2 linked regions of the Azospirillum brasilense genome follow. The protein of the gene in region 1 interacts with the protein of each later gene in a pairwise test. Links are inferred from orthologs where the notes say so. Each region holds a gene or a part of one and is shown on either strand. Other genes may lie near its edges.

Evidence for each region.
Region 2: the proteins of AMK58_RS09780 (region 1) and recJ interact in binary tests that used the Escherichia coli proteins (3 or more experiments, as listed by UniProt). The link is inferred for Azospirillum brasilense from one-to-one orthologs.

What each region holds. Positions count from the first base shown.
Region 1 is NZ_CP012914.1:2,109,453-2,125,262, reverse strand. Bases 6,666-9,584 are described here. They hold AMK58_RS09780 (type IA DNA topoisomerase), read right to left. Parts: upstream 9,282-9,584; coding sequence 7,050-9,281; downstream 6,666-7,049. Other genes in these bases: AMK58_RS09775 (trypsin-like serine peptidase), read left to right, coding at 9,324-9,584; AMK58_RS09785 (hypothetical protein), read right to left, coding at 6,666-6,818. In the rest of the region: AMK58_RS09820 (DEAD/DEAH box helicase), read left to right, coding at 1-305; AMK58_RS09815 (hypothetical protein), read left to right, coding at 414-953; AMK58_RS09810 (endonuclease III domain-containing protein), read left to right, coding at 950-1,732; AMK58_RS09805 (hypothetical protein), read right to left, coding at 1,860-2,123; AMK58_RS09800 (glycosyltransferase), read left to right, coding at 2,315-4,966; AMK58_RS09795 (hypothetical protein), read right to left, coding at 5,038-5,859; AMK58_RS09790 (hypothetical protein), read right to left, coding at 5,947-6,297; more of AMK58_RS09785, read right to left, coding at 6,369-6,665; more of AMK58_RS09775, read left to right, coding at 9,585-10,100; AMK58_RS09770 (RidA family protein), read left to right, coding at 10,213-10,560; fusA (elongation factor G), read left to right, coding at 10,790-12,934; AMK58_RS09760 (tetratricopeptide repeat protein), read left to right, coding at 13,218-13,679; AMK58_RS09755 (DegQ family serine endoprotease), read left to right, coding at 13,800-15,356; AMK58_RS09750 (winged helix-turn-helix domain-containing protein), read left to right, coding at 15,535-15,810.
Region 2 is NZ_CP012914.1:1,474,262-1,490,105, reverse strand. The notes cover bases 8,439-11,391. They hold recJ (single-stranded-DNA-specific exonuclease RecJ), read right to left. Parts: upstream 10,839-11,391; coding sequence 9,039-10,838; downstream 8,439-9,038. Other genes in these bases: AMK58_RS06790 (glycerol dehydrogenase), read left to right, coding at 11,063-11,391. Also shown: AMK58_RS30325 (hypothetical protein), read left to right, coding at 569-1,519; AMK58_RS06820 (hypothetical protein), read right to left, coding at 1,718-2,677; AMK58_RS29425 (restriction endonuclease subunit S), read right to left, coding at 2,803-4,530; AMK58_RS06810 (type I restriction-modification system subunit M), read right to left, coding at 4,527-5,984; hsdR (EcoAI/FtnUII family type I restriction enzme subunit R), read right to left, coding at 5,988-8,435; more of AMK58_RS06790, read left to right, coding at 11,392-12,154; glpX (class II fructose-bisphosphatase), read right to left, coding at 12,301-13,293; AMK58_RS06780 (homoserine dehydrogenase), read right to left, coding at 13,337-14,644; AMK58_RS06775 (LL-diaminopimelate aminotransferase), read right to left, coding at 14,644-15,844. UniProt on the Escherichia coli protein: Single-stranded-DNA-specific exonuclease.

The sequences.
Region 1 (15,810 bases):
TCCTCATCAGCCTGAAGGCGGGCGGGCGTGGCCTGAACCTGACGGCGGCGGACACGGTGATCCACTACGATCCGTGGTGGAACCCGGCGGCGGAGGATCAGGCGACCGACCGCGCCTACCGAATCGGGCAGGACAAGCCGGTCTTCGTCTACAAGCTGATCGCCGCCGACACGGTGGAGGAGCGCATCCTCGACTTGCAACGGCGCAAAGGCAACTTGTCCGACGCAACCATCGAGGGCACCGGTCTCATCAGTGCACTTGAAGGCGGGGACATCGACTATCTGCTGGGTAGGGCGGCGGACTGACCGCACCCTCGGGATTACCGCCCTTCCCGGTCTGGCCTTTGCGGCACCATGGCATAGATCCTTGACGACGAAAGCATTGCGTTCGTTTCCCTTGCAACGGGGAGGGCCATGGCATCGACGAAGCGGGACACCGCACCCGATCCGGAACGGCTCATCGGCGCGTGGCGCGACGCCGCCGCGGACGCCCGCCGTTGGCGCGACGATCCGGACCGCGTGGCCGCCCTGAAGGCGGCGCGCACCCGGCTGCACCAGCCGCCACCACCGCCGCCGCGCCCGCCCCAACGGGTGCTGGCCGACGAACTGCACGCCGCCCGCGCCGCCTGGGGGGAGGGGCAGGGGCTGGACGGCTCCGCCCGCGCCCTGGCCTACGCCAACCTGAAGCGCTGGGAGCCCGGCCTGTTCGGCTACAGCGAAACGCAACGCTCCACCGCCGGCAAGATCGCCGCGTCGGAAGCGGCGGAGTCGCGGCGCGACGCGCAGGAGCGGGCGGAGGCTCAGGCCCTGCTCCGCGCCTTCCGTCGGGTCCAGGAGCGCGCCCGCAGCACTGCCCGCGCCGTGCAGGCCGACCCCCGCGCCCGGGCCATGGCGGCGGACGAGGGGCTGATGCTGCCGGAGGGCGGCCGATCCGGCGGTGTGACGGCCCCGTGAAGCGCCGTCTCAAGGCCAACGACGATCAGGCGTCCTTTGCCCTGTCGCCCGCGGCTTTGCCCGATGAGAAGCTGTTGGAGATCCACCGCCGGCTCTGCCTGATCTTCGGCTGCCCGATCACCTATTTCCGCGCGCTCGACCCGCTCAGCGAGCTGGTGTCCTCGCTGTTGTCGCACCGCACGCGCAACGCGGCCTCGGGGGCGGCCTTCCGCGCCTTGCGGGCGCGTTGGGGAGAGGATTGGGCCGCCGTCCGCGACGCCGACCCGGCGGAGGTCGAGGCAACCATTGCCGGTGTGACGTGGCCGGAGCAGAAGGCGCCCCGCATCCAAGCGATCCTGCGGCGGATCACCGAGCTGCGCGGCGAGCTTTCCCTGGATTTTCTGGCGGAGATGACCGTGCCGGAGGCGCGGGCCTGGCTGCAGGCGCTTCCCGGGGTCGGCCCGAAGACCAGCGCCGCGGTGATGAGCTTCAGCAGCCTGCGCCGTCCCGCTTTGCCGGTGGACAGCCACCATCACCGCGTCGCGGTGCGCACCGGGCTGATCCCGCCCAGCGTGGCGGTCGGCCCGTCGCACACCATCCTGGAGGCGCGGCTTCCCCCGGAGTGGACGGCCCAGCAGATCTACGACCATCACGAGGTGATGATGCTGCACGGGCAGCGGGTCTGCTTTTACCGCAACCCGGCCTGTGAACGGTGTGTCCTGCTGGAGCTGTGCCCGGAGGGGCAGGGGCGGATGGCGGGTGGGGCGTCGGCTGAGCAAAAGTCGGTCGAAGGAAAATAGGCGACCTCTGCCCCCTCCCTAACCCTCCCCCTCTGCGAGGTGGAGGGGATTGCCGCCGCTTCGCGGAAGGCACCCTCTCCCGCAGAGCGGGGGAGGGTCGGGGAGGGGGCCAAGGTTTCCAGTACGTTCAATTCACCAGCGGCGGGCGGCGCATGCCCGGCAGGGGAGAGGGGTTGCTGCGCTGTGGCCGTTCGCCGCTGGCGGCCGCCTGTTCGGCGGCGTCAAGCATGGCTTCGGCCTGCTTCTGCACGGCGGCGGCGCGGGCTTGGTCCATGGGGTCGCTGCTTTCCTTGCGGACATAGCCGGCGGCCTGCTCGGCGAGGTCGAGGGTTTCGACCACCTCGTCCATCGTTTCCTCCAGCGCGGTCACATCGACCTTTTTGCCGGTCATTTCGTCGTCTCCCGTCGTTGCGGTTGGAGATGCCAACAGGAGCGGGACGGCGGCCGTTCCCAATTCGGTAATCCCTGCAGCCACCCGAAAAAAATCGGGAAAGGCGTGGGAATAGTTTTTTGCAGCGCACGTTCGTCTGTGTGTCCGGTGGCGCCCGCCACCCATCCTACCCAGGCTTGCGAAATCCCCACATGAGCAACCCGAAGCGTTCGATCCGGTCTGCGGCCTTGGCCGCGGCGATGCTCGCCGTGACTGCCGGCCACGCGTCCTTCTGGTCCTGGCGCAACGCGCCCACTCCTGTGGACGCCGTGCCGGGTCGCATCGAATCCGTCTCCTACTCCCCGTCGGGCCGCAGCTATGACCCGAACCACCAGCCGGTGGTCGATGCGGTGGAACTGGACCGCGACATGACCGCCATCGCCGGCTTCGCCGACGGTGTCCGCACCTACTCAACGCTGGGCTCCCAGGGTGACGTGCCGGCCATCGCGGCCAAGCATGGCCTGGACGTCACGCTGGGCGTCTGGCTCAGCGACGACAAGGCCCGCAACGAGCGTGAGGTCGCCCGCGCCATCGTCCTGTCCCGCACTGTGCGCGGCATCGAGCGCGTCGTGGTCGGCAACGAGACGCTGCTGCGCGCCGAGCTGACCGACGCGGAGCTGGCCTCCTACATCCGCCGCGTCCGCGCCGGCGTGCCGAAGCACATCAAGGTCGGCACCGCCGACGTGTGGTCGGAGATTGTCAAGGCCAAGGAAACCATCGCGGCGTCCGACTACATGGGCGTCCACGTCCTGCCCTACTGGGAAGGCGTGCCCGTGGAGAGCGCGCTGACCTGGATCCGCGACCGGCTGGACACCGTGCGCAAGGCGCATCCGGGCAAGCCGCTGTTCGTGGGTGAGGTGGGCTGGCCGTCGGGCGGCGAGAATTTCCACGACGCCTACCCGACGCCGCAGGCCCAGGCTTTCGTCGTCCGCAACTTCGCCGCCGAGGCGGGGATGCTCGGCATCGACTACAACGTGGTCGAGGCGTTCGACGGCGTGTGGAAGTCCAGCATCGAAGGCTCGCCCGGCCCGACCTGGGGCGTGCTCGACGCCGACCGCGCGCCGAAATGGCCGCTGGCCGGCGACGTCCCGGCCCCCTGGGGTGACCGTGCCGGCGCCGCCGTTGCGCTGGCCCTCGGCCTCGCCCTGTCGGCCTTCGCCGCCTTCCGCCGCCGCACCAACATGACCTACGCGCTGGCCGCGTCGGTGGGCGCCAACATCGTCGGCTTCGGCGTCGGCTCGGCCGTCGCCGGCGCCTACGCCGAATACTTCACCTTCGGCGCCGCGACCACCTGGGGCTCCGCCTTCCTGCTGGGCGCGCTGATGATGTCGGTGGCCTTCGCCGACCTGACCGAGGTGGCCCGCCGCCTGTTCACCGGCCGCGCCCCGGCCCTGCTGCCGCGGGTTCCCGCGGTGCCGGAGCACAAGCCGATGGTGTCGGTGCACATCGCCGCCTGCCGCGAGCAGCCGGACGTGCTGGCCGCCACGCTGACCTCGCTGGCCCGCGTCGATTACCCGGACTACGAGGTCGTCGTCCTCATCAACAACACCGAGGACGAGGCGCTGGTCCGCCCGGTCGAGGAGCTGTGCGCCGAGCTGGGTCCGAAGTTCAAGTTCCACTGGTACAAGAAGATTTCCGGCTTCAAGGCCGGCGCGCTGAACGCCGCGCTGCGCCACACCGACCCGCGCGCCGAGATCGTCGCCGTGCTCGACGCCGACTACACGGTGGAGCCGGACTGGCTGAACAAGCTGGCCCCGACCTTCGCCGACCCGCAGGTCGGCATCGTCCAGGCGCCGCAGGAGCACCGCGACGGCCATGAGACGCCGCTGAAGGCCGCCATGACCGCCGAGTACCGCCCCTTCTTCGACGTCGGCATGCAGGAGGGTCTGACCTCCCAGGCCTTCGTCTGCCACGGCACGATGATCATGCTGCGCCGCTCCGCCATGGAACAGGTCGGCGGCTGGTCGGAAGAGGGCATCTGCGAGGACACCGAGCTGGGCATCCGCATCCTGTCGGCCGGCTACCGCGCCGCCTACACGGACGAGCGTCTCGGCCAGGGCCTCGCCCCCGACAACTTCATGCAGTTCCGCAAGCAGCGCGACCGCTGGGTCTTCGGCTCCACGCAGATCCTGCGCGCCCACTGGCGCAAGTTCCTGCCCGGCGCCACGGAGCTGACGCTCGGCCAGAAGATCGGCTACCTGACCAACTGGGCGCGCTGGTGGTCTGATGCGGTGGGCGTCCTGGCCGCCGGTGCGGCGGTCACCTGGACCTTCGCCTCGCTGGTCCTGCCGCTGCACCTGCCGCCGGTCCAGGCCACCGCCGCGGTGCTGGGCGCCCTGGTCCTGCGCGCCGGGTCGAGCCTGCTGGCCTCGCGCTACGCCTCCGGCAACTCGTGGAAGGAGAGCTTCGGGGCCTGCGCCGTCGGCATGGCGCTGTCCACCACGGTGGCGCTCGCCGCGCTCCGCGGTGTGGTCCGCAAGCGCGACGCCTTCCGCGTCACCGCCAAGGGCGGCAAGCGGACGCAGGGGGCCTTCTGCGCCAAGCCGGAAGCCTGGCTGTCGGGTGCGCTGCTGGCCTCCGCGGTGACCGCGTGGTTCGCCAACCCGCTGGGCACCCTGTCGCTGGAGCTGTGGGCGATCCTGCTGACCGCGATGGCCGTGCCCAACCTGATGGCCGTGGGCCTCGCGATCGGCGACATGCTGCCCGCCGGCACCCCGCGCCCGGCGCCGCTGCCCGCCCCGCAGGGCGTGGTCCAGCCCGCCGCCACTCAGGCCAAGGGCGCCAACGAGCCGGTCGCCGCGTAACCGCGCAACTCCAAACGGAGAAAGCCCCCTTGCCGCCGGCAAGGGGGCTTTTTCGTGCCTTGGGAAAGGGCTCAGTGCTTGCCCTTCTTCCCCTGGATGCTGGTGATCTGCTGCGAGGCAAAGTTGCCCTGGCCCATGGCGGCGTTGAAGGCGGTGCCGACGTTGTTGAACTGGATGCCGCCGCTGGCCAGCGCCGCGGGCAGATGCGGCAGCGGGCCGAAGTTGCTCATCACCGGGTCGAAGAAGCCCTCGGGCGGCGGGCCGCCGTTGCCGGTGGTCACGCCCGGCTGGGGCTTCGGGGCCGGAGCCTTGACCGGCACCGGGGCCGGAGCCTGAGCTTGAGCCGGTACCGGAGCGGTCGCCGGTCCGGTGGGACCGGCTGCCGGCTCCGCGCCGCCACCGCCGGCGGACCCGTCGCCGCCCTGGATGACGTACTGCTCGGTCACGTTGCTGTCGCCAAAGGACAGGGCCAGCGAGCTGTCGAAGTTGTTCACGATGAAGGGCGCGTCGATGAAGGTGAAGTTCGGCACGATGGGTTCCGGCGGCGGCTGGCGGCTGGCGGCCAGCGCCTGGCCCTTGTTGAAGCCGCCCAGGAAGCCGGCGTCGCCGCGGATCTTGGCGATGGCCTGCTGGTGGGTGGCCTGCCGGCTGACGTTGGGGTTGGTCACCGTCGCCCCCGGAGGCGCGCCGCGCCGGGCGGCGTTGACGAAGACGGGCTGGCGCGGCAGCAGCGGCGGCATCCCCATGCCCATCCCCATCGACATGCCGACCGCCGCGCCGAGCTGAGGGTTGACGGAGAAGCCGCCGGCATCCTGGGCGGCGGCGGTTCCACCCAGCAGCGCCAGGGCGGCGAGGCCGGACAGCAGCGGCGCGAAGCGGCGGATGCGGATCATGGCGGGGCTCCTCTGTTCGGCGGTGTGCGCTGATCCTAGGGCGGCCGACCGGGGAGCCGCTGTGAGGCGGACCACAGCTGGGGCGCTTTACGCCTCTTCCTCAAAAGGGAAGTTTTTGCCGAAGGGGTGATCGGGCATCGGGGCGGCCTGCGGGGGCATCGGCGGCATCGGCATCGGCTTGAGGTCCGGCTGCGACGGACCGCGGCGGCAGGCGGTGTGGCCGTTGACGGTCTCGCAGGTCAGCGCGCCCGGCCCGGTCACGCAGGTCGTCCGGTCGTTGACCGTCTGGCACGACAGCGAGCCCGAACCGCGGCTGCACACCGTTTTCCCGTTGACCGTCTGGCAGGCGAGGTTTTCGGCGGCGGCGGTGTGCGGAGTTCCGGCCAGGGTCAGGATGGCGGCGAGCGCACCGAAGACCGGCAGGGCGAAGCGGAGCATGGCGGCAGTCCTCCAATGAGGAATCCGGAAAGGGGCGCCGCCGCGTGGGGCGGCGGCGCCGGATGGGTGGATCACTGGGCCTTGAGACCAAACAGATTCTGCCCGGCGGCGTTGCCGATGCCGGCGGCGACATTGGTCGTCACCCCGACGTTGGTGTCCAGCAGGCCGCCCTTGCCGAAGCCGAAGGTGACGCCGGTGACGTTCTGCTTCGCCTTGTTGCCGATGCCGGCGGCGACGTTGGTGGCGACGCCGACGTTGGTGTTCACCAGCGACCCGCCGGTGCCCTGCTGCATGGTGAAGACGTTCTGCTTGGCCTTGTTGCCGATCCCCGCCGCGAGGTTCGTCGCGACACCGACGTTGGTGCTGGAGAGGGAGGGCGCCGCGGCGAAGGGGCTGCCGAAGCCCGGCTGCATCATCATCGGGTTGACCGGCATGCCGCCGGTCTTGAGATCGTTGGCGAAGGCGTGGGGGGCGGCGAGCAGCGTGGTGGCGGCGACGGCGATCAGGGTCAGGCGGCGCATGGGCTGGGTCTCCTCCGGGGTGTGGGGCCGTGTGTGGCTCGATGTCCGTGGAGGAGAGGGTAGGCGGATGCCGCCCCCGCCGCTGTGGCCTGGGCCACAGTCGGACGGTGATTCGGGCGGTTTGTGGGAAGTATTGCCCCCTCCCTAACCCTCCCCCGCTGTCGCAGGGGAGGGGACAAATCTCCCTCTCCTGCGAAGCGGGGGAGGGCCGGGGAGGGGGCAATCCGGCGCTCAGCGCGCGTGCTGGTCCAGGAACTGGCGGCAGGAATCGAAGTCCTGGAGCACCGTGTTCGGCAGTTCGACGCCCTTGCGGTCGGCGAGGCTGCGGGCGAAGGCGACCATCTTGTCGGTCGGAGCCTTGCGCCGCGTGCTGCTCGACGGTGCGGTGGGGGCCGGCGGGACAGCGTCGGCGACCGGACTCATCGAGTCGGGGACCTCCGGCGTGGCCTTCGCCTTGCGGCTGCGCCGCGGCTTCTTCGGCGCTTCGCCGTCCACGCCGACGGCGGCGACCGCCACCTTGCGCGTGCGTGGCCGCGGCGTCGTTCCAGCGGCGCGCGGGCTCGTGGAGCGACGGCGCCCGGCGCCCCGTCCGGCGCGGATTGGACCGCCGCGCACGCCGAGGTCCACCGCCGGCCCCCGGTTGCCGACCAGAACGCCGATCAGCCGCCCGGCCTCGTCGGCGATGCCGTCGATGACGGTGCGGAAGTCGGCGCGTCCGACCACCACCTCGTCCAGCCGCATCTCCCACAGGGCGGTGGTGCCGGGATCGACCAACGTGGGGGCGGCGCCGCGCAGAGTCTCGAACAGTTGCAGCCCGGCGGGGGTGGGCACCAGCCACTTGCCGTCGGCGCCCAGCAGGTTCTGCCGCCGCAGGCCCTTGATGATCTCGGCGCGGGTGGCCGGGGTGCCGATGCCCTTGGCCTCCTTCAGCCGGTCACGCAGCGCCGGGTCCTCGACGAAGCGCCAGGCATTCTGCATGGCGTCGACCAGCGTGCCCTCGTTGTAGCGCGGTGGCGCCTGGGTCCGCTTGGCTTCGACCCGAGAGTCGGACAGGCGGGCGGGCTCGCCATCGGCCAGCGGAGGGAGGGTCTGCTCCTCCTCCTTCTCGTCGGGCTTGCCGTCCGTCTCGGCGGAGCCGAAGGCCGCTTTCCAGCCCAGCTTCAGGGGGATGCGCCCGACCGCCCGGAAGACCACCGGCTTGCCGTCGACCGGCACGTCCATCAGGACGGTGGTCTGCCGGTACTCGTAGTCGGGCATGACGGCGGCGAGGTAGGAGCGGCAGATCAGCGCGTAGAGCCGCTTCTCATCGTCGGTCAGGCGGTTCAGCCGGCTTTCCAGATCGTCGAGCACGTTGACGTTGGGCACGATGGCGTGGTGCGACACGCCCTCCAGCGCCTTGTCGCAGAAGTGGCCGGACTTGCCGCGGCGGATGACCGGGCGGGAAATGTCCAGATGGGCGAAGCCGCGCAGCCGGGTCAGCGCCCCGGTGATCGCCGGAACGTCGGCGATCTGGTTCTCCGAGAGGTAGCGCGCCTCGGCACGCGGGTAGGTGATGAGCTTCTTGCCCTCGCCGTCGTAAAGCTCCTGCGCGACCTCCAGCGTGCGGTCGGCGGTCCAGCCCCAGCGCTGGCCGCAGGTCTTCTGCAGCGCGGGCAGGTCGTAGAGCTTCGGCGGGGCCTGCCGCCGATCCTCCACCGTCACCGACAGAGGGCCGCCATGGCCGTCCGCGGCACGGGCGATGGCCTCGGCGCGGGCGCGGTCCTTGATGCGGTCCTTCGGCGGCGGAGCGTGGCGCATCAGGAAGGAGCCGCCCGCGGCGGTGGCTGTCGCCACGACCTCGAAATAATCCTCGGGCTTGAAGTTGCGGATCTCCAGCTCGCGCAGGCAGACGATGGACAGGGTTGGCGTCTTCACCCGCCCGATGCCGATCACGCCGCGCGTCCCCGGTGCCAGCAGCGTCTTGGTCGCCGTGCGGGTCAGGGACAGATTGAAGATCTGGTCGGCCTGCTGGCGCGCCACCGCCGCCTCGTAGAGCGGGCGAAGCTCGTTGTTCGGCTTCAGCTTGGCGAAGGCGTCGCGGATCGTCTTGGGATCCTGGGCGGTGAACAGGGCGCGCTGCACCCGCCCGCGGAAGCCCAGATGCTCCAGGATTTCCTGCCCGATCAATTGCCCCTCGCGGTCGCAGTCGGTGGCGAGGATGACCTGGTCGCAGCCCTTCAGCGCCGCCTTGATCGCCGCCAGCTTCGCCGTTTTGTTACCGCCGCTGTCCGGCTTGGTCGGGTAGAGTCCGTCCGGCTTCAGCAGGGTGGGCGCCCAGCGCTTCCAGTCCGGGTTGACCTCGTCCGGTTCGGCCAGTCGCAGCAGATGCCCCTCGGCCGGCAGGATGCGCCCGTAGCGATCCCCCAGCGCGGCGCGCAGGTCCTTTGCCTGACTGGATTTTTCCGTGATGATGAGCGTGGCCATGGCCGCCATGGTAAGACGAATATGAAAACGTATCAAGAACACTTGAAGGCCGTTCGGAGCGGATTTCTGATCGCGCTGCCGCTTGTCCTGGCCGCCTTTCCGGCGATGGCGCAGAACCCTCTGCTGCCGGGGATCGGGGCGAAGGACCGGCGGGTGGTGGTCGACGCCACGCACGCGCCGTGGAACAGCCTCGTCAAGGTGCAGAGCAATCTCGGCGCGCGCTGCACCGGCGTGCTGGTGGGGCCGCGCCGGGTGGTCACTGCGGCCCACTGCCTGCTGAACCGGGCGCAGCGCTTCCTCCCGGCCTCCTCCCTGCACGTCCTGTTCGGCTATGAGCGCGGGGAGTACCGGCAGCACCGCGCCGTCGCCGCGCTGGAGACCGGCGGCCCCTATGACACGGAGCGGCGGCTCGACGGACTCGTCGGTGACTGGGCGGTGCTGACGCTGGACGGCGACGCGCCGGAGGGGATGCCGCCGCTGCCGCTCGCCCGAGTCCCGCCGGACGTCGGCACGCCGCTGATGCTGGGCGGCTACAGCCAGGACCGGGCGCACCTCGTCACCGCCGACACCGCCTGCGCGGCGCGCGGCATCAACGACACCGACCGCGGGCCGCTGCTGGTCCATGATTGCGATGGGACGCGCGGGGTAAGCGGGGCGGCGCTGCTGGTGCGCACGCCCGGCACGGACGGGGCGGGGGAGGGCTGGGCGGTCGCCGGCATCGCGGTGGCCGCGGTCAGCGGCCCCAATCCCCGCAACATCGCCGTGCCGAGCGCCGCTTTCGTGGCCGCGGTGGAGGGAAATACGCCTTCTTTGCGGTGATGCACGGGCGCGGGGCAGCTTTGAGCGGTGGCGCCTCATTTTTTGCTAGGCCCTTGGGCGTGAATCGCATAGACGTACGCGCGTTCAAGACCCCGTAACCGGAGCCGTACCGATGTCGATCCAGCGCTTCCATTCCGGACCGCGCATGAGCCAGATGGTCATCCACAAGGACACGGTCTATCTGGCCGGCCAGGTGGCCAACGATCCGACTCCGGACGTGGAGACGCAGACCCGCCAGATCCTGGGCCAGATCGACGCCCTGCTGGCCGAGGGCGGCTCCGACAAGAGCAAGCTGCTGTCCGCCACCATCTATCTGACGGACATGTCCACCTTCGGCGCGATGAACAAGGCGTGGGAAGCCTGGGTCGATACGGCCAACCCGCCCGCCCGCGCCACCGTGGAAGCGAAGCTCGCCGCGCCGGAGTATCTCGTTGAAATTCAGGTGACGGCGGCCAAATAAGCTGCGTGACGGGGCGACCCGGCTCCCTCGGTTGGGGTTTGCCGGCGTGGCCCACCAGACTGTGAGGGCCGCGTGCTTCGAAAAAATCCGGAAGGCTTGACCTTCCGGATTTACAGAACGTTAATCACGCCTTAACAGATCATCCGTAAAACCCCGACCAACCTCTGCCGCCGGAGCGGACGACCGTCGTTGCGCTTCGATAGCTGCGTTACAGTAATGGATTCGCAACATGCCGCGCCAAACGCCTCTTTCTGACATCCGGAACATCGGCATCATCGCCCACGTCGATGCCGGCAAGACGACGACCACCGAGCGCATCCTGTACTACACCGGTCGTAAGCACACGATCATCGACGTGCACGAGACGAAGGACCTGAAGTCCTCGACCACGACCGACTACATGGAGCAGGAGCAGAAGCGCGGCATCACGATTCAGTCGGCTGCCGTCTCGACCTTCTGGCGCGGCAAGAAGATCAACGTCATCGACACCCCGGGCCACGTGGACTTCACCATCGAGGTGAACCGTTCGCTCCGCGTGCTCGACGGCGCGGTCGTCGTGTTCGACGGCGTGGCCGGCGTTGAGCCGCAGTCCGAGACCAACTGGCGCCTCGCGGACAACTACAACGTCCCGCGCATCTGCTACGTCAACAAGATGGATCGTTCGGGTGCGAACTTCCAGCGTTGCGTCGGCATGATCAAGAGCCGCCTGAACGCCCGCCCGGTCTGCATCCAGGTTCCGCTGGGCTCGGAAGACAACTTCCGCGGCATGGTCGACCTGATCGAGATGAAGGCGTACGTCTGGTTCTCGGACGACAAGGACGCCAAGTGGGAAATCTGGGACATCACCGACGATCTGGCCAGCAAGCTCAACCTGACCGTCAAGGAAGACCTGGACAACATCGACCTCATCCCGTCGCTGCGCACCGAATTGGTGGACACCGCGCTGGAAATGGACGAGGTGGCGATGGAAGCCTACCTGGAGTCGGGTGAGGAGCCGTCGCCGGACGTGCTGCGCGCCTGCCTGCGCAAGGGCACCATCACCAGCACCTTCACCCCGGTCCTCTGCGGCTCGTCCTACAAGAACAAGGGCGTCTGCCAGGTTCTGGACGCGGTCGTCGATCTGCTGCCGGCCCCGACCGACGTCGAGGCCATCAAGACGGTGGACGAGGACGGCAACCCGAACGGCGAGCGTCTCAGCTCCGACGACGCGCCCTTCGCGGCGCTGGCCTTCAAGGTGCTGAACGACACCTATGGCTCGCTGACCTTCGTGCGCGTCTATTCGGGCGTGCTGACCAAGGGCATGTCGGTCCTGAACACCACCCGCGGCAAGCGCGAGAAGATCGGCCGCATGGTCGAGATGTTCGCCGCCCAGGCCAACCCGATCGAGGAAGCCCGCGCCGGCGACATCATCGCGCTCGTCTCCCTGCAGGAGACGGACACCGGTGACACGCTCTGCGACGCCGCCCACCCGGTGATCCTGGAGCGCATGCGCTTCCCCGACCCCGTCATCAGCGTCTCGGTCGAGCCGAAGACCAAGGGCGAGCAGGAGAAGTTCTCCATCGCGCTGGGCAAGATGGTTCGCGCGGACCCGTCGCTGCGTCTGGAGACCGACCGTGAAACCGGCCAGACCATCCTGCGCGGCATGGGCGAGCTGCACCTGGAAGTGACGCTGGACCGTCTGCGCACGGAGTTCGGCGTGGAAGGCAACATGGGCAAGCCCCAGGTCGCCTACCGCGAGACGATCACCAAGCCGGTCGAGTACACCTACACCCACAAGAAGCAGACCGGTGGTTCGGGCCAGTTCGCCGAAGTCAAGATCGTCTTCGAGCCGCTGGAGCGTGGCGAGGGCTTCGTGTTCAAGGACGAGACGGTCGGTGGCACGGTGCCGCGCGAATACGTCCCGTCGGTCGCGAAGGGCCTGGAAATGCAGAAGGAAGAGGGCGTGCTCGCCTCCTATCCGACTGTGGACTTCCGCGCCCGTCTGGTGGACGGCAAGTACCACGACGTCGACTCGAACGCCCTGACGTTCGAAATCGCCGCCAAGGCCTGCTTCCGCGAAGCCCTCAAGCAGGCCGGCCCGATCCTGCTCGAGCCGGTCATGAAGGTCGAGGTCGTCACCCCGGATGATTACCTGGGCGACGTCATCGGCGACGTGAACCGCCGCCGCGGCACGGTGCTGGGCCAGCTCGAGCGTGGCACCAACATCGCCGTCGAGGCCCATGTGCCGCTGAACGAGATGTTCGGCTACATCGGCCAGCTCCGCGGCATGACCTCGGGCCGCGCGTCCTACTCGATGGAGTTCAGCCACTACGAGCCGGTGCCGCGCAACGTCACCGACGAGATCGTGGCGGGCCGCAGCAACAAGGCCGCCTGATAACGGGCTGCTGCTTTGAAGGGAAGGGGCCGGCGAAGCGATTCGCCGGCCCTTTTTCTTTGTCCGGCGGGAACTTTGCCGGGACCACCCCGGCGGGATGAGGGATTCTTCTTGCGGCGATACCACTTTCGGATCAGTGTTGCTGGTAAGTGACGCATCCCAGTTTTTGGGAATGACCCAGCGAATCTTCTTGCCCGTGGCCTTCCTGGCCCTTCTGCTCCTCGGCGCTTCCGGCCCCGGTTCGCGGGCCTGGGCAGGGCAAGAGGATGCGCGACTCGGCGGCTTGTTCCAGGACCTGCAGACCGCCGGCGACGCGGTCGCGGCGGAGGCGGTCGAGGACCGCATCTGGGGCGTCTGGCTGGAGCATCCCAACGACGACTTGATCGTGCTGATGCATCATGGCGTGCAGAGCCTGAACGCCGACCGCTACGCCGACGCGCTGGTCGCCTTCGACCAAGTGGTCGCCGCCGACCCGACCTACGCCGAGGGTTGGAACAAGCGGGCCAACGCCGAATACATGCTGGGTGATTACGACGCTGCGGTGCGCGACATCCGCCGGGTGCTGGCGCTGGAGCCGCGGCATTTCGGGGCTCTGGCCGGGCTGGGGCTGGTCTACCTCGCCATCGATCAGCCGGCGGGCGCGCTGCGCGCCTTCGACGCGGCGCTGACCATCAACCCGCACCTCGACCGCGTCCGCCAGCAGGCCGCGGCCATCCGCCTGCGGATCGCCGGCTCGGCGCTGTAGGCCTCGCGCCGTTCTATTCCCTCCCTGAAAAACTTTTAATCCGCCTGCAAGCCCCCCGTGACTCGGCACCCGCTACGTTCAGGACAACGAACAACGCATGCCAGTCACGGAGAGCAACCGATGTCCACCCCCGCCAACGCCGGACGCGCCCCGCGGTCGAGCCGGGTGCGGCGTACCATCGCCGCCGTCCTCCTCGGCACCACGGTGCTGACCGGTCCGTTCCTGATCGCCAACCAGTCCACCGCCGCGGCCGCCGAAAGCGCCCTGACGCAGACCATGCCGGGCAGCTTCGCCGATCTGGCGGCCAAGGTGTCGCCCGCCGTGGTGAACGTCTCCACCACCCAGCAGGCCAAGGCCGAGCGCGGCAACCCACGCATGCCCGGCTTCCCGCCGGGCTCGCCCTTCGAAGAGTTCTTCCGCCAGTTCCAGGACCAGTTCGGCCAAAACGGCGGCCCCGGCGGCGACGACCAGTCCGAGGGTCCCTCCGAGGGCCAGCCGCGCGGCAAGGTCGGCTCGCTCGGCTCCGGCTTCATCATCGACGCGGCCGGCTATGTGGTGACCAACAACCACGTCATCGACGGTGCGGACGAGATCAAGGTCACGCTCCAGGACGGCACGGAGCTTCCCGCCACGCTGGTCGGGCGCGACGCCAAGACCGACATCGCCCTGCTGAAGGTGAAGTCCGACAAGGCGCTGCCCGCGCTGGACTGGGGCGACAGCGATGCCGCCCGCGTCGGCGACTGGGTGATGGCCGTCGGCAACCCCTTCGGGCTGGGCGGAACGGTGACCAAGGGCATCATCTCGGCCCGCGGTCGCGACATCCACAGCGGTCCGTATGACGACTACCTGCAGCTCGACGCCGCCATCAACCGCGGCAACTCGGGCGGCCCGACCTTCACGCTGGATGGCCGGGTGATCGGTATCAACACCGCCATCTATTCGCCCAACGGCGGCTCGGTCGGCATCGGCTTCGCCATCCCGTCGAACATCGCCAAGCAGGTCGTCGCCCAGCTCAAGGAGAACGGCCATGTCGAGCGCGGCTGGCTGGGCGTGAAGATCCAGGAGATCTCGCCGGAGATCGCCGAGTCGGTCGGCCTGTCCCAGACCAAGGGCGCCCTGGTCGCCGAGGTGACTCCGGACAGCCCAGCCGCCAAGGCCGGCGTGCGCCAGGGCGACGTGATCCTGGCCTATGGCGGCAAGCCGGTGAACACGCTGCGCGACCTGACCCGCCGGGTGGCCGACACCAAGGCCGGCGACACGGTGGACATGACCGTGGTGCGCAAGGGCAAGGAGACGACCCTGACCGCCCACATCGCGCCGCTGCCCGCCGAACAGCGCATGGCCGCCGCCGAGGGGACCGGTCCCGCCGCCGAGAGCGCGATGGAAACCGTCAATGGGCTGAAGCTGGCCCCGCTGGACGGCGCCACCCGCAGCCGCCTCGGCCTGGGCGAGGGCGTCAAGGGTGTGGTCGTCACCTCGGTGTCGCCGCAGGCCGGTGATCTGCCCGTCCGTCCGGGCGACGTGATCGTCAAGGTCGGCGACCACAGCGTGACCTCCCCCGCGGAGGTGACCAAGAGCCTGCACGAGGCCGAGAAGGATGGCCGAAAGGCGGTCCTGCTGCTGGTCAACCGCGGCGGCAACGAGAGTTTCGTCCCGCTGAAGCTCGTCAAGGCGTGACGCAGGGTAACACCGGCGATCCTCCCGTCTCCGGTGTGATGGGGTGGAGGATGTCCGTGGTGCGAACCCCCGCCGCGCGGACGTCCTCCCCCTTCGTGTCGTTTGGCCCTCTCCCCTCCCTGGAGGGGCGGGGGCATTCACCTTTGGACTCGCGGAAGGATGCGGTAGACTCATGCTCATGAAAGTCCTCGTCATCGAAGACGACCAGCAGGCCGCCTCCTATCTGGCCAAGGGGCTGAAAGAGGCCGGGCATGTCGTGGACGCCGCCAACGACGGCAAGGAGGGGCTGTTCCTGGCCGGCTCCGAGCATTACGACGTTATGATCGTGGACCGCATGCTGCCGGGCCGCGACGGACTGTCGCTGGTCGAGATCCTGCGCGCCACCGGCAACGATACGCCGGTGCTGTTCCTGTCCGCGCTCGGCAGCGTCGACGACCGGGTGAAGGGGCTGAAG
Region 2 (15,844 bases), 640 kb from region 1 along the record:
ATTCTTATGCGGACTTTTCCCGCGTAATCAGTACAAACGATATCGCCGGGTGACGAAATCTCATGAAAAAATCAACGCAGCCGATCAGCACACTAGAAACATTATAATTTTCAGGCATATCGTATGCAATGAACATTGAAATTCCTCCAGACATTTCTTCAGTCTATATCGTTACGATGAATTGCAGCATTTACCAGAGCGGAACTCGTGACAGCGCACAGAACCTTATTTTAAAAAGTACGCGGAAAATACCTATATTTTAACTATCCTTTTTTACAACGACACCGTGTAAACAGTTGTTGCCAACATGAGTGACAGTGCTATAGCCCTCTCTATATGAGTACGATGTATTACACTACACCATAAGAATGATACCTGTGCTCATAGAGCCCACCTGACCTTACATAAGACTACACAGCCCCCTATGAGGTTACACAGCCCCCTATGAGGTTACACAGCCCCTTAGGCTTACATAGCCCCAGACGCTTTTAAAGGGGGGCGCTCCGAGGCCCCTAGAAAAAGCCGAAATTTTTAACCGTTTCCGCATTCCCCGCAGAGCACACACCCCATGCACACCAACCTTGCCGAAGCCTACCCAGGTTTCATCGGACCAGACGCTGCCGAGAGGGAAACGCGCACTCGTTCTCGGAACCTTCTTACCGACACCGCTCCACATCTGCAGTCCAAGCGCGGCCGGAAACGCGAAAGGAGAAGGGCGGCCGAGAAGCTGAATGCCTGCCTTGACGGCAGCACCTCCTGCAAATCACCCTCCTGTCTCAAGTGCACACGCCAACTCCAAGTGACAGCGTACGACCGCCTTTCTGCTCAGTTCGCGGACCATCCGCCACTTCATCATGTGACCCTCGTCCACGACAGGTACATGGTCGAGGCTGGCGAGCTCGACGGGGCGAGGCCGCAACGGGTGATCAACACCGTTCGACAGCAGTTCAAGCGAGCGGCCTTGCTACACGGAAAGGCTGTTGGATCATATGAAGTCGAGTTCCGCACCGACTTGAGATGTTGGGTACCGCATACCCACCTCATCGTCGCCGGTCTCAACAGGAAGGAAATCGAACGGCTGCGGCGCTGGTATGCTGGTCAGACAACGTCTGGCAGCCATCGGATGGTCGTTCAGGAAATCGAGAACACCCCCGAGGATTTCGCAAAGGCGTTCACCTATCCGTTCAAATGGCGCACCTATGGCCGGGATGTCGTTTTGCTGCCTGACGGGTCGAAAACTCGTGGGCGAGCCTACCGGCTCCCCAAACCCATTGAGGACGAACTTCTCCTCTTCCTGAACGCGCACAAATTCGAGAACCTGATCTACACCATCAATTTCGGATCACGCGGAGCGTTTTGGAAAGCCAGCGAACATTCTCAAATGAGCGGAAAGGCCGAAGTTCCACCATCCACCGGCTGGTCCACCTACACACCAGTTGGCGTTGGCACGGCAGCGGAAGATCAACCACAGGCCCCCGAAGTTTGGACTGCCGAAACCGAAACGCATCTCAAGATTTGATCAAAGCCTCTAGGCAGCTCCGAATACAGAGATTTGCTTACTTCGCGACGGAGCATGACTGCTCCAAAGATTTGCAACGGATGACACACGAATTGGCACTGTTACGCCCTGTCTGGGTCGGGCTCTTAGCAACCAAAACCAATTTGCTGGGGCGCTGTACAGCCAAACTGATGCCCGCTGTTCCGGACCGTTGCGCCTTTATTCATCGCTCACCCTGAAGCGTTTTATTGCATCCAGAACGAACGGGCTGAGAATCGTCACCACAACACCAATTACCGCAGTGATGAGTCCGAACAAATAACCTTCAACCCGCGTGATCGAAGCGCGAACCTCGGAGGTGATGACTTCTTGACGGGAGCGGAATTCGGTGATGTCCTTGTCTATACTCTTAATGGAATCGGAAAGCCTCACGACACGCAGTGTTTCCTCCGGTTCGCGATCACCAAGGATCTCGCGGAGACGTTCGATATCGCCTTTCGTCTTCTCAGTGGCGCTCTTTAGCTCAGCAATTTGAAGGGACATGGTCGCATCTGGAAGCGACTTGATGACCTCGATATCGGAGAGCAATTTTGCAACACGGTCGCCACTTTCGTTGGCCTTTCTGACGGCTTCTTGAACATCCATTTCAAGTCGTGCAATACGTTGAGTTGCCAAGTCAGCAAAAGCCACTTCGGGATCACTCTTGGAACTTAGAGAATCCAAGGTAATGTTAAGTGTCAATGCGGCAATGATTGACGCGAATCCGCCGATTGCGAGCGGCAAAAACTTTTCGGCGAACGCCTTTTTCGTTTTTCGGAAAAATTCTTCTCGCTGCTCCTTGCGGATTATGAACTCTTGTTCCTCTAGCTCCGGTTCTCCTCTGTAGAGGTGCTGCACAGCTTGTTGTAGCTGCTCTTCAGGAGAAAGGTTATGATCAATCTTGTAGACCTTGTACACCGACCGCATTAAAGAAGTAATTTCAGCGACAACTCTCAATAGGTGATCGAAGTTCCTTCTCTTTACCGGTTCACCATTAGCAAGCTTCGTGATTATGCTGAGACTAAGCGTGTTCCATCCCGCTGCGCTATTGTGCTTATTGATGAAATACCGCAGTTGGTCCTTTTGGTACTCGGTCAAAAATTTGCCGCTCTCAACCACAATCATTTCATCGGCAGCCATAGCGTCCAGAGCCTTCTATGTATCACGAGAGGACGGGCGACCTGACCCGGCGCTCCCAACCATTATCGGAGGTGGTGAAGGTACATCGGCTGATGTGCGCGTGAACACTCGCGTGGTCGCCGAGATCATTCCGCGGCCTGCATCTCCCGACCCTTCACAGGCGCCAGCGCCTCGACGAGCAGCGCGTCGAGAAGACGGCGACGGGTGTCGTCACCCTTGGCAAGGCTTTCCTCCAGCTGATCGCACAGCATCATCAAGTCATTCACCCTGGCAAAAATCCGATGTTGCTCATCCAAGGGGGGGATCGGAAGCGGTAGCGAAACCAAGGTCGTCTGGTTGATCTTGGGCATGGTCGCCTGCGCCCCTGACGCATTCTCTGACAGAAACGCGCGAGCCGGAGGTGAGATTGCTGCCAGATGAACGTACCTGAGATTCACATGCTCAGAGAGCCGCACCCTCATCATCAAATCAGGGAACAGGAATGTTGTTGGTGGCCCTTCGTAGATCGCGGCGATGCCTACATATTCACGTGTATTGCCCCGTTGGAAAAGAAGGTCACCTTGTTGAAGCCAAAGATCCGAGCTGCTTGGGATCGTTGCCTCAACTCGCTTGAAATGATTCGGGTTAAAGACGCCAGATGTTGTTGCCGTTAAGGTTATTGCCCTCGGCGCATCAGTGCGGGTCGTCGGCTTTGGCGAGATACCATTCTGCGGCCCGCTTGTGATTAACTCGTCGAGGGCAGCCCATTTCCATGAAATGGGAATGGGAAATGGTATGGCGTCACTTCCAACCATCACAGTCGAACCGCGTGAGCGCCTCTTCTCGGCAGAAATCCGCTTAAGCAACTCCGACGCCGGTTCATCGTTAGGGTCCTGCGGCACGAGCTTGCCCCGCACTGCGAGGTTCAGGATCGTCTGGCGGAGTTTCTTAATCTGGTCGGGACGCGTGGTAAGCGCAGTCAGGGCGCCCAGCGCGAACTTCGCATCTTCGTGAAACGTTTCCGGATCGGGATCATTCAGGCGAGCAAGAGTTGCTGCGACAAATTGGTCGCGCGTAGCTTCGCGTAGCTCTCTCGCCTTCTCCAACTGGTCGCATAGCGCCATCAACTCATCGACCTTGGCAACGATGCGGCGCTGTTCTTCTGCTGGAGGAACGGGAGTAGGCATTTTATTCAAAATAGAATGGTTCAAGTTCGTCATGGTTGTGCCAACCGACTGATTGGCTAGGTATAGACGAACCTGTTGAGAGCGCAGGAGGATCATAATGAACTCGCGACACACGTCGTCGCTGAACCTTACACGAAAGCTTCCAGTACCGCAGATGTAGCCGTTAGCTTCATCTCTCACTAGAGCAGCCCGCCCCACCTCACCTCTTCTTGCCATTACAACATCGCCAGCCTGGAGGCGATACGATGACAATTCTTGAGCTTTTCGGGAAGATACAGCGACGCGTTGGTCAGCGACAATCTCGCCGTTAACCATGTGCGATGGATTAATGACCGGAGTTCCGCCAACAACATATTCATGTTGATGAAGCATTGAGCCAAAAGGACCAGTCGCTACTTCCAAGGCTAAATCTCCATAGCGCGACCATTCCCACCCCTTGGGGGTTTCAAATGCCTCTTCTTTCTGCACGCCCATTGGCTTGTCAGCTGCAATCTTCCCAGCAGCAGCCAGTCGCGACTTCTCGATCAAGATGCGCTTCAGCAGCTCCGACGCAGGCTCATCATTCGGGTTCTGCGGCACGAGCTTGCCGCGAACTGCCAGATCAAGGATGAAGCGACGCAGACGTGAAACCGCATCGGGCGCGTCGGCGGTGCGCTCGTACAGGGCAAGGAGACGCTCAGCGTTCATCGGGCCACCGCTTCCGCGAGGATGGCCCTCAGCTGGTCGCGCAAGCTGGACGCCCGCGCCTCGGCTGCGTTCAGATCAGCCAACAACGTTTCCGGGTTGCCGTGATCGTCGGCCACCGTGTGCGGATTCTTGATGTCGAGATTGTACCCGCGCGCCTTCACGTCATCGGCCGAGACCTTCCAGGCTCGCGTTGTCTCCTGGCGTCCCTGGCGTTCCGCCCCCCCCCACCAGTCGATGCATTCCTTGAGATGCTCGAACCGGATCGGCTTGGTCATCGAGTAGGCTTTCTGGCCCTCCGGAACACGATGTTCCCAGAACCAGACGTCCTTGGTCGGCTCCCCCTTCTCAAAGAACAGCAGGTTGGTGCCAATCGAGGCGTACGGCTTGAACACGGAGTTGGGCAAGCGGACGATGGTGTGGAGGTTGCACTCCTCCATCAGATGCTCCTTCAGGCGCGTCTTCACGCCCTCGCCGAACAGGGTGCCGTCAGGCAGCACCACGGCGGCACGCCCACCGGGTTTCAGCAGACGGATGATGAGGGCGAGGAACAGGTCGGCCGTCTCGCGCGTGCGAAAGTGCTGCGGAAAGTTGGACTCGATGCCGTCCTCTTCACGCCCGCCGAACGGCGGGTTGGTCAGCACGATCTCGACCCGCTCCTTCTGCTCCCAGCTGATGTAGGGACGCGCCAGCGTGTTGTCGTGGCGAACGAAGCTGGCGTCCTCGATGCCGTGCAGGAGCATGTTGGTGACGCAGAGCATGTGCGGCAGCTGCTTCTTCTCGACTGCCCGCAACGCGCCTTGCATGGTCTGCTCGTCCTCGGGCCGCTTCACGTAGCGGTCCCGCATGTGGCGGATCGCGCAGGTCAGAAAGCCGCCAGTACCACACGCCGGATCGAACAGCGTCTCGCCGGGTCTCGGATCGATCCGGTCCACCATGAACGCGGTGACAGCGCGCGGCGTGTAGTATTCACCCGCGTTTCCGGCGGATTGAAGGTCGTTGAGGATCTGTTCATAGATGTCGCCGAAGTGCTGGCGGTCGGCGAGGTTGTTGAAATCAACGCCACTGATCTTGTTGATGACCTGACGGATCAACTGACCGGACTTCATGTAGTTGTAGGCATCTTCGAACACGTCGCTGACGATGCGACGACGATCCTTCGTCCCGCCGATGGGAATCAGGTTCTTCAGGGACGGGAACAGCTCGTCGTTGACGAACGCCAACAGCTCATCCCCCGTCATGCCCTCCGGGTCTGCCGCCCAGTTCCGCCACTGGAACCGTGGGGGGATCGGTGACTGGTACTTCGCGTCGAGAAGCTCCAACTCCTGATCCTGGTCGTCGATGATCTTGAGGAAGAACATCCAGCACAGCTGGCTGATACGCTGGGCATCACCATCCACGCCGGTGTCCTTGCGCATGATATCCTGGATCGACTTGACGAGAGAACGGACAGACATGGTCTAGGCGGTTTCCTGATAAAGAGCCGCTTGCAGTTCGTGCACGGCCTGTTCAAAGCCGTTCTTACCACCGAACGCCTTCAGAAGCTGCACCGTCGTGCCGAGCCCTGTGAACGGTGGAATACGCAGCACGTTAGCGTCGTCGAGGTTGAGCACGCCTTCATCAGCGTACTTGGCGAGCAGCGCATCGAGCACGGCACGCGCTTGCGGGCCGTACTTCGTGAACACGTCGCGCTTTTTGACGTTCTCTGCCCGTTCCCGACGGGTCAGCGGCTTGCGGTCGAAAGCGATATGACAGATCAGGTCGAAGGGATCGAGGTCGGCACCAAGTTCCTCCGCGACAACAGAAAGCGACAGCCCCTCGGCTTCCAGCTCATCGAGGATCGCCTGCTTGCGATCCGCCTTGTTCCAGCGGTTCAGGAAGCCGTCGAGGCTGGCGAAGCTCTTCCGCAGCGCCTTTTTCGTGAAGTCGCGCAGTGACTCGGTGACAAGCTTGCCGTGCTCGTCAAGGTATTCGATCCGCTCGCCCAGGATGCTGACGGCAACGCCATCCACGTACACCTTGCGCCGCCTGCCTCCTGGTGGCGGATCGGCGTCGGGCAGGCCGTCAACAATGATCTCGTCCTCACCCGGCGTTTCCGGCAGCGACTCGCCTTCCTCATCATTCGGGGGCACGTCATCAGGCGGCACCACTGGGTCATCGTCATGGGGCTCGTAAATCTGCACCGGCTCGCCATCGAACTGCGGATCGGCGAAGTGGTTGGTAGCCCCACGGAAGTCCATCAGCGTGAAATAGAACTTGCGGGTGTCCTCATGCACGCGGGTGCCGCGCCCGACGATCTGCTTGAACTCCGTCATCGAACCGACCTCGCGGTCGAGCACGATCAGGCGGCAGGTCTGCGCATCGACTCCTGTTGACAGGAGGCGCGAGGTCGTCACCAGGACGGGGTACTTTGACTCGGGGTCGATGAAGTTGCCGAGCTGGGCTTGCCCCTCGGCGTCGCCCCCCGTGATCCGCAATACATAGCGGTGGTTCTCAGCGCATAGGTCGGCGTTCTCGTTCACCAGAGCCTGCCGCATGCGCGCCGCGTGCTCCTGATCGACGCAGAAGACGATGGTCTTCTGGAAGCGGTCGCCGCTCTCCTTCAGGAAACGCGTGACCCGCTTGGCAACCAACTTGGTGCGGTCGTCGAGCACCAGGGTGCGGTCGAAATCCTTCACGTTGTAAATGCGGTCCTCAACCTCGTCACCGTCGCGGTCGCGCTGTCCCTTTTCTGGCCGGTAGCCTTGCACATCCCGGTCAATGTGGATTTTCACGACTTTGTAAGGCGCGAGGAAGCCGTCGCGGATGCCCTGCTTGAGCGAGTAGGAGTAAACCGGATCACCGAAGTAGGCGATGTTGGAGACGTACTCGGTCTCCTTCGGGGTTGCGGTGAGGCCGATCTGCGTGGCGGAGCTGAAATACTCCAGGATTTCCCGCCACGCCGAATCCTCGGCGGCGCTGCCACGGTGGCACTCGTCGATGACGATCAAATCGAAGAAGCCGGGTGAGAACTCGCGGAAGAGTTTCTGACGCTCGTCCGGTCCGGTGATCGCTTGGTAAAGCCCGAGGTAGACCTCGTACGCGGTGTCGATGCGGCGCTTTTTGTCGATGGCCGTGGGAAGCGTCAGGTCCGAGCCGTCGTCGCGTTCGATGGTCTTGGAATTCGTCGAGAGTTTTGCCATGGACGCGCCGAACGGCCTGAAGTCGTTCACCATCGTCTGGTCAACGAGGACATTCCGGTCAGCCAGGAACAGGATACGCTTCTTCCGGCCCGCCTTCCAGAGCCGCCAGATGATCTGGAAGGCGGTGTAGGTCTTGCCGGTGCCGGTCGCCATGACGAGCAGGACTCGCTGCTGGCCCTTGGCGATGGCTTCGACCGCCGCATTGATCGCGTTGACTTGATAATAGCGCGGAGCCTTGCCGCTGCCGTCGTCGTAATAGTCCTGGAGGACGGTCTGTTCGGCCTCAGGCGTCAGCCCTTTCCAGGCCCGGAAACGCGCCCACAGGTCGTCTGGTGACGGGAAGGCATCGAGCGACAGCGTGGTCTCGGTCGCGCCCCCAGCCCTGGTGCGGTCGTGGAATACGAAGCCGTCACCGTTCGAGGAAAACACGAACAGGATGTTCAGCGTGGCGGCGTACTCAAGCCCCTGCTGCATCCCGTCGCCGATGCTGTGCGAATTGTCCTTGGCCTCGATCAGGGCCAATGGGATGTTCGGTTTGTAGTAGAGGACGTAGTCGGCGCGCTTGCCCTGACCACGGCTAACCAGCTTGCCGCGCACGATGATGCGGCCTTTGGTGAAGCTGACCTCGCGACGAATCTGGAGGGCTTCGTCCCACCCTGCACGCACGACAGCCGGTGTGATGAATTTTGCGCAGATGTCGCTTTCGCTGAGACCCGTCTTGTCCATGGCGTTCAAACGACTCCTGCGGGGTGGACGCCGATCCTGCGCTGAGAAAACGGGTTTTTCTTTCCCATCGACGCCCCAGTGCCTGTGCGGTCTACGGAATATCGCGCACTTCACACCGCCCGCACAACCGCAATCAACTTCTAGGGGCATCCGCGCGGATGCAGCCTCCGCAAGCAACCGACTTACAGAAGCGAGTCGGAAGAAAATGAAGGTTCCGGACGAAGGTCGTTCGTAGCAAGACGGCGTTGACGCCGCCAAACTCGTCCATCGCTTGCGTGACGGGGAAAACGTTAGAGGCGGCATCACGTGGTCGCCACGGTTGACCACCCGCACACACCGCGCACAGCTTCGTGGGAAATTTGTGGGAAGCCGCCACCTTCCTCTTGCCAACCCATTGAAAAGGTTGGCGTCCCCAAGGGGATTCGAACCCCTGTCGCCGCCGTGAAAGGGCGGTGTCCTAGGCCTCTAGACGATGGGGACGTCGTTGGCGTGGCGGGATTACTAATGGGATGACGGGCCGAGCGCAAGCGTTTTTTCCAACTCCTTTCTACCCCGTTCGCGTATGCCCCCCATGCACTCTCTCCGCGCCGAATTTGTTTGCATTCACATGGTTTGCGCGGGTGCCGCGTCGTCGATCAGAAGCTGGACTCCCTCCGCCCCGTTCCAACGGTCAATGCGCAGGACACCGGCGAGATGGAAGGGCGATCCGCGGCCCATCAGCAGGGCTTTTCCCATCTCACTGTCCAACGCACGGAAGGCGATGGCCTTCAACCGGGCGCCGTCGCCGCCCTGGAGAATGCAGCGGACGTGATTCGCCCCGACCACATCGGCCCGCACCACGCGGGCGTCGGTGACGGCGAAGCGCGGCTCCGCGTTGCCGGTGCCGAACGGGCCGAGCTGGTTCAACCGGTCCACCAAGGCGGCGTTCGCGGCCCCAACCGACAACGCGCCGTCCAATTCCAGAGTCGGCACCAGCGGCGCCGCGGACACCTGTTCGGCAACGCGGCCGGTCAGGAAGGCCTGCAGGTCGGCCAGCTTGTTCCCGGCCACGGTGAAGCCGGCCGCCATGCGGTGCCCGCCGCCGGCCATCAGCAGCCCTTCCTGCCGCGCCGCGATCACCGCCGCCCCAAGATCGACCCCGCGCACCGAACGGCCCGAGGCCTTGCCGATCACCGTGCCGTCCGCCCCCTGCTCCAGCGCGATGACGCAGGCGGGGCGGCTGTAGCGCTCCTTCAGGCGGCTGGCGACGATGCCGATCACACCCGGATGCCAGCCCTCCCCCGCCACGAAGACCAGCTCGGCCAACTCCTCGGCGTGCTCTTCCAGCCGGGCCATGGCGTCGGCGAGCACGCCCTGCTCCACCGCGCGGCGTTCGGCGTTGTGGGCCTCCAGCTTCTGGGCCAGCTCCATCGCCTCCATGGGGTCGTCGGTGGAGAGCAGCCGCGCCCCGAGGTCCGAGGCGCCGACGCGCCCACCAGCGTTGACCCGCGGACCGAGCACGAAGCCGGCGTGGTAGGCGTCCGGCTTCTCCTTGACCCCGGCGACGTCGGACAGGGCGGACAGGCCGGGGTTGGCGCGCCGCGCCATGACTTTCAGCCCCTGCGCCACCAGCGCCCGGTTCAGCCCGGTCAGCGGCACCACGTCGCACACCGTGCCCAGCGCCACAAGGTCCAGCCACTCCATCAGATTCGGCTCGTTGCGGCCCGCGTAGAATCCGGCGCCGCGCAGCGCCCGATTCACCGCCACCACGGCCAGGAAGGTGACCCCGGCCGCGCACAGCGTGCGGTAGGCGCCGTCCTCGTCCAGCCGGTTCGGGTTGACCAGGGCGACGGCCGGCGGCAGGCGCGGTTCGGCCGCGTGATGGTCGAGGACCACCACATCCAGCCCAGCCTCCGCCGCCGCTTCCAGCGCCGCGAAGGCGGAGATTCCGCAATCCACCGTCACCACCAGCCGCACGCCCTCGGCCTTCAGCCGCAGCAACGCCGGGCCGTTGGGGCCGTAGCCCTCCTTCATGCGGTCGGGCACGTAGATCCGCAGGTCGGCCCCCACCGCCCGGAAGAAGCGCCGCAGAAGCGCGGAGGAGGTGGCGCCGTCCACGTCGTAGTCGCCGAAGACGGCCACCGGCTCGCCGTCCATGATCGCGCGGGCGATGCGCTCCGCCGCGACGTCCATGTCCTTGAAGCGGGAGGGGTCGGGAAGCAGCGCCTTCAGCGTCGGGTTCAGGAAGCCGTCGCAGGCCTCCTCGGTCACCCCGCGGGCGGCGAGCACCCGCCCGACGATCTCCGGCAGCCCCCGCCCCTGGGCCAGCCCCCAGGCCAGCCGCTCGTCGTAGGGCCGCGCCTGCCAGCGCTTGCCGGACAGGGAATGGGCGACGTTCAGGAAGGGGGGAACGGTGTCGGTCATGCTGCCCAGGATGCCACGGATCGGAAAGGCCGAAGCCATAGCAGATGGGGGACATGCGGGCCAGCGGATGGGGCTCTCCCGGTGGATTCCCAGCGGGTCTGGCGCCGCCGCGCCTGTACGCAAAGGTGGCAGGCGGCCTTGCCGCACCGCAACTTGAGGCAGGTCATTGCGGATGGAGAGGCGTCCTGCTCCACTGCGGTCAACACCACGCGGAGGAGGGAACCATGATCACCACGGCGATCTTTCCGGCCCGCTACGTCCAGGGCAACGGCGCCCTCGACAGCCTGGGCGAGGACTTGGCCCGGCTGGGCAAGTCGGTTCTGGCCGTCACCGACAGCTTCGTCCTGAAGACGCTGAAGGGCCGGCTGGTCGACGCCGCCGCCGGGCGCGTCGAGCTGAACATCCAGGAATTCCGAGGCGAATGCTCCGACGAGGAGATCGAGCGGCTGACCGCCCTCGCCCGCGCCATGGGCGCTGACACCGTAGTCGGCATCGGCGGCGGCAAGGCACTCGACACCGCCAAGGCGGTCGCCCACGCGCTGGACGCGCGCACCGCCATCGTCCCGACGCTCGCCTCCACCGACGCGCCGTGCAGCGCGCTGTCGGTGATCTACACGCCGGAGGGGGCGTTCAAGCGCTACCTCGTCCTGCCGCGCAACCCGGATCTCGTGCTGGTCGACACCGGCGTGGTGGCAAACGCGCCGGTGCGCTTCCTCGTCTCGGGAATGGGCGACGCCCTGTCCACCTGGTTCGAGGCGGAGGATTGCCGCATCAAGCGCGGCGGCAACATGACCGGGCGCGTCGGCCCGATGACCGCCTTCGCGCTGGCCCGGCTGTGCTACGACACGCTGCTGGAGTATGGCGTGCTCGCCAAGTCGGCCTGCGAGCAAGGCGTGGTCACCCCGGCGCTGGAGCGCATCGTGGAGGCCAACACGCTGCTGAGCGGGCTGGGCTTCGAGAGCGGCGGGCTGGCGGCGGCGCACGCCGTCCACAACGGCCTGACCGCGCTGGAGGAAACGCACCATTACTGGCACGGCGAGAAGGTCGCCTTCGGCACGCTGACGCTGCTGATCCTGACCGACCGGCCGCCGGCGGTGCTGGACGAGGTCTACGGCTTCTGCAAGGCGGTGGGGCTGCCGACGACGCTGGCCGAGATCGGCCTTGCCGGCGTGTCGGACGAGCGGCTGCTGCTGGCGGCGGATCGGGCCTGCGCGGAGGGCGAGACCATCCACAACGAGCCGTACGAGATCACCCCGCAGCGCGTGCTGGCCGCCATGAAGGCCGCCGACGCCGAGGGACGGCGGCGGAAGGGTTAAAAGCCCTCGCCCCCCTGGGGAGAGGGTTGGGTGAGGGGGCGCCCGAAGGGCGTTTACGCACGACGATGAGCCTGCGTTTCCGGCCTTCGGCCGCCCCCTCATCCTGACCTTCTCCCCGGAGGGGAGAAGGAACAGGGGTAGCAGCCTTACGCCATGGCCGGCTTGCGCTGCAGGTTGTGGTGCGCCTCGACGTAGCGCACGGTGCCCGACTTGGAGCGCATGATCACCGAGTGGGTGGTCGCGCCGCCGGGGAAGCGGCGGACGCCGCGCAGCATGGCGCCGTCGGTCACGCCGGTCGCGGCGAACATGACGTTGCCGCTGGCCAGCTCGGTCAGGCTGTACTTCTTGTTCAGGTCCTTGACGCCCCAGCGGGCGGCGCGGGCCTTCTCGTCGTCGTTGCGGAACAGCAGACGGCCCTGGAACTGGCCGCCGATGCAGCGCAGCGCCGCCGCGGCCAGAACGCCTTCCGGGGCGCCGCCGGAGCCGACATACATGTCGACGCCGGTGCCGGCCTGGCTGGTGGCGATCACGCCCGAGACGTCGCCGTCGTTGATCAGCATGATGCGCGCGCCGGCCTCGCGGACGCGGGCGATCAGTTCGGCGTGGCGCGGACGGTTCAGGATGCAGACCAGCAGTTCCTGCACCTCGGTGCCCTTGGCCTTGGCCAGCGCCTTGAGGTTGTTGGCCGGCGTCTCATCGAGATCGACCACGCCTTCCGGCAGGCCGGAGCCGACGGCGATCTTGTCCATGTAGACGTCGGGCGCGTTCAGGAAGCCGCCCTCGTCCGCCATGGCGATGACGGCCAGCGAGTTCGGGCCGCCGGTGGCGCAGATGGTGGTGCCTTCCAGCGGGTCGAGCGCGATGTCGACCTTCGGCCCACGGCCGATGCCGGCGCCGACCTTCTCGCCGATGTAAAGCATGGGCGCCTCGTCGCGCTCGCCCTCGCCGATCACGACGGTGCCGTCGATGTAGAGGGTGTTGAGCGCCTGGCGCATGGCGTCGACCGCGGCCTGGTCGGCAAGCTTCTCGTCACCGCGGCCCATCAGCAGCGACGCGGACAGCGCGGCGGCCTCGGTGACGCGGACGGCTTCCAGAGCCAGGTTCCGGTCCATACCGGACAGGTCGACATGAACGGACATGGTGTTCTCCCCCGAATCGATGCTCGGTTCTTCTATGGTTCGGTCAAAACTGTTCGATGCGGATCATGCGCGGCGGCTCGACCACCGACTCCTTGGCGGCGATGGTGGCAAGCGCGCGCTGCATGGCCGCCTCTTCGGTGTCATGGGTGGTCAGGACCACCGGCACCGCTTCGCCGGGGGCGCGCCCGCGCTGCAGGAACTGCTCCATGGAGACGTTCTGGTCGCGCATCGCCGCCGCAACATCCGCTATCACGCCGGGACGGTCCACGACCATCAGGCGTACGTAGTACGACCCCCGGCGGGCCTCCATCGGGGACGGCTGCGCCTCGGAAAGCTGGGCCGCCGGCACGCCGAAGGTGGGAGTGGAGCGCCCGCGGGCGATGTCGATCAGGTCGGCGACCACGGCCGAGGCCGTCGGCCCCTCGCCGGCGCCGCGGCCGACGAACAGCACCCGGTCCACGAAGTCGCCCTGGGCGATCACGGCGTTGAACACGCCGTCCACCGCCGCGATGGGCGCCGCCTTCGGCACCATGCAGGGGTGCACGCGCTGCTCGATCCCGTGATCGGTGCGCCGGGCGATGCCCAGCAGCTTGATCCGGTAGCCGAGCGCGTCGGCGTAGTCGAAGTCCACCGCCGCGACGTGGCGGATGCCCTCGACATGGACGCTCTTGAAGTCCACCGGCGTGCCAAAGGCCACCGAGGTCAGGATCGCCAGCTTGTGCGCCGCGTCCACGCCGTCGATGTCGAAGCTCGGGTCGGCTTCCGCGTAGCCCAGCTTCTGCGCGTCGGCCAGCACGTCCGCGAAATCGCGGCCGGTGGTGCGCATCTCCGTGAGGATGTAGTTGCAGGTGCCGTTGAGGATGCCGTGCACCTCCGACACCCGGTTGCCCGCCAGCCCTTCGCGCAGCCCCTTGATGATCGGGATGCCGCCGGCCACCGCCGCCTCGAAGCCGATGGCGAGGCCGGCGGCCTCCGCCTTGGCCGCGAGCGCGGTGCCGTGATGGGCGAGCAGCGCCTTGTTGGCGGTGACGACGTGGCGTCCCCGCTCCAGCGCCAGCTCGACGGTCTCCTTCGCCGGCCCCTCGGACCCGCCGATCAGCTCGACCACCACATCCACGCCGGGATGGGCGGCGAGCGCCACCGGGTCGTCGTACCATTCGGCCGTCGACAGGTCGACGCCGCGGTCCTTGCCGCGCGAGCGGGCGCTGACCGCCACCACCTCGATGCGGCGGCCGCAGCGCTGCTCGATCAGGGCGGCCTGCCGCTCCAGTAGCTTCAGAACGCCCGCGCCGACCGTGCCCAGGCCCGCGACGGCGATTTTCAGGGGGCCTGTTTTGTGGGAGTCGGACATCAGACTTTCGCTTTCTCCGGGTCGAGGAGGGCGGCGCGCGCCGCCGGATCCTTGCTCGCCGCCGCACCGGCGGCGTTGGAGCGGAAGAACTCCTTGATGTTGCGGGTCGCCTGACGGATGCGGTGGACGTTCTCCACCAGCGCCAGACGGACATGGCCGTCGCCGTACTCGCCGAAGCCGATGCCCGGCGCCACGGCCACCTTGGCCTCCTGCAGCAGCAGCTTGGAGAATTCCAGCGAGCCGAGATGGGCGAAGGGCTCCGGGATGGGCGCCCAGGCGAACATCGAGGCCGATGGGCTCGGCACCGTCCAACCGGCCGAGGCCAGACCCTCGATCATCACGTCGCGGCGCTGGCGGTACATGGTGCGCACCTGCTCCACGCACTCCTGCGGGCCGTTCAGCGCGGCGGTCGCGGCGACCTGGATCGGCGTGAAGGCGCCGTAGTCCAGGTACGACTTGATGCGGGCCAGCGCGGTGATGAGCTTCTTGTTGCCGGTGGCGAAGCCGATGCGCCAGCCGGCCATCGAATAGGTCTTCGACATCGAGGTGAACTCGACGGCCACCTCGCGCGCCTCCGGGATCTCAAGGATCGAGGGCGGCGGGTCACCGTCGAAGAAGACCTCGGCGTAGGCCAGATCCGACAGGATGTAGATGCCGTGCTTGCGGCAGAACTCGACAATCGGGCGGTAGAAGTCGAGCCCCACCACCTCCGCCGTCGGGTTGGACGGGTAGTTCAGCACCAGCGCCAGCGGCTTCGGCACGCTGTGGCGCACGGCGCGCTCCAGCATGTTCATGAAGCTGTCGATGTCGGTGGAGGTGCCGTTGGCCTGCCCCACCGGCAGATGGCGCACCGAGGCGCCGGCCAGGATGAAGCCGAAGGGATGGATCGGGTAGCTGGGGTTCGGCACCAGGATGATGTCGCCGGGGCTGGTGATCGCCTGGGCAAGGTTGGCCAAGCCTTCCTTCGAGCCGATGGTGACGATGCACTCCGACTCCGGATCGACGTCCACGTTGAAGCGGCGCTTGTAATAGGCCGCGTGCGCCTTGCGCAGGCCGGGGATGCCGCGGGAGTTCGAGTAGCGGTGCGTCTTGGGATCGCGCACGGCCTCGATCAGCTTATCGACGATGTGCTGGGGCGTCGGCTGGTCCGGGTTGCCCATGCCGAGGTCGATGATGTCCTCGCCGGCAGCTCGGGCTCGC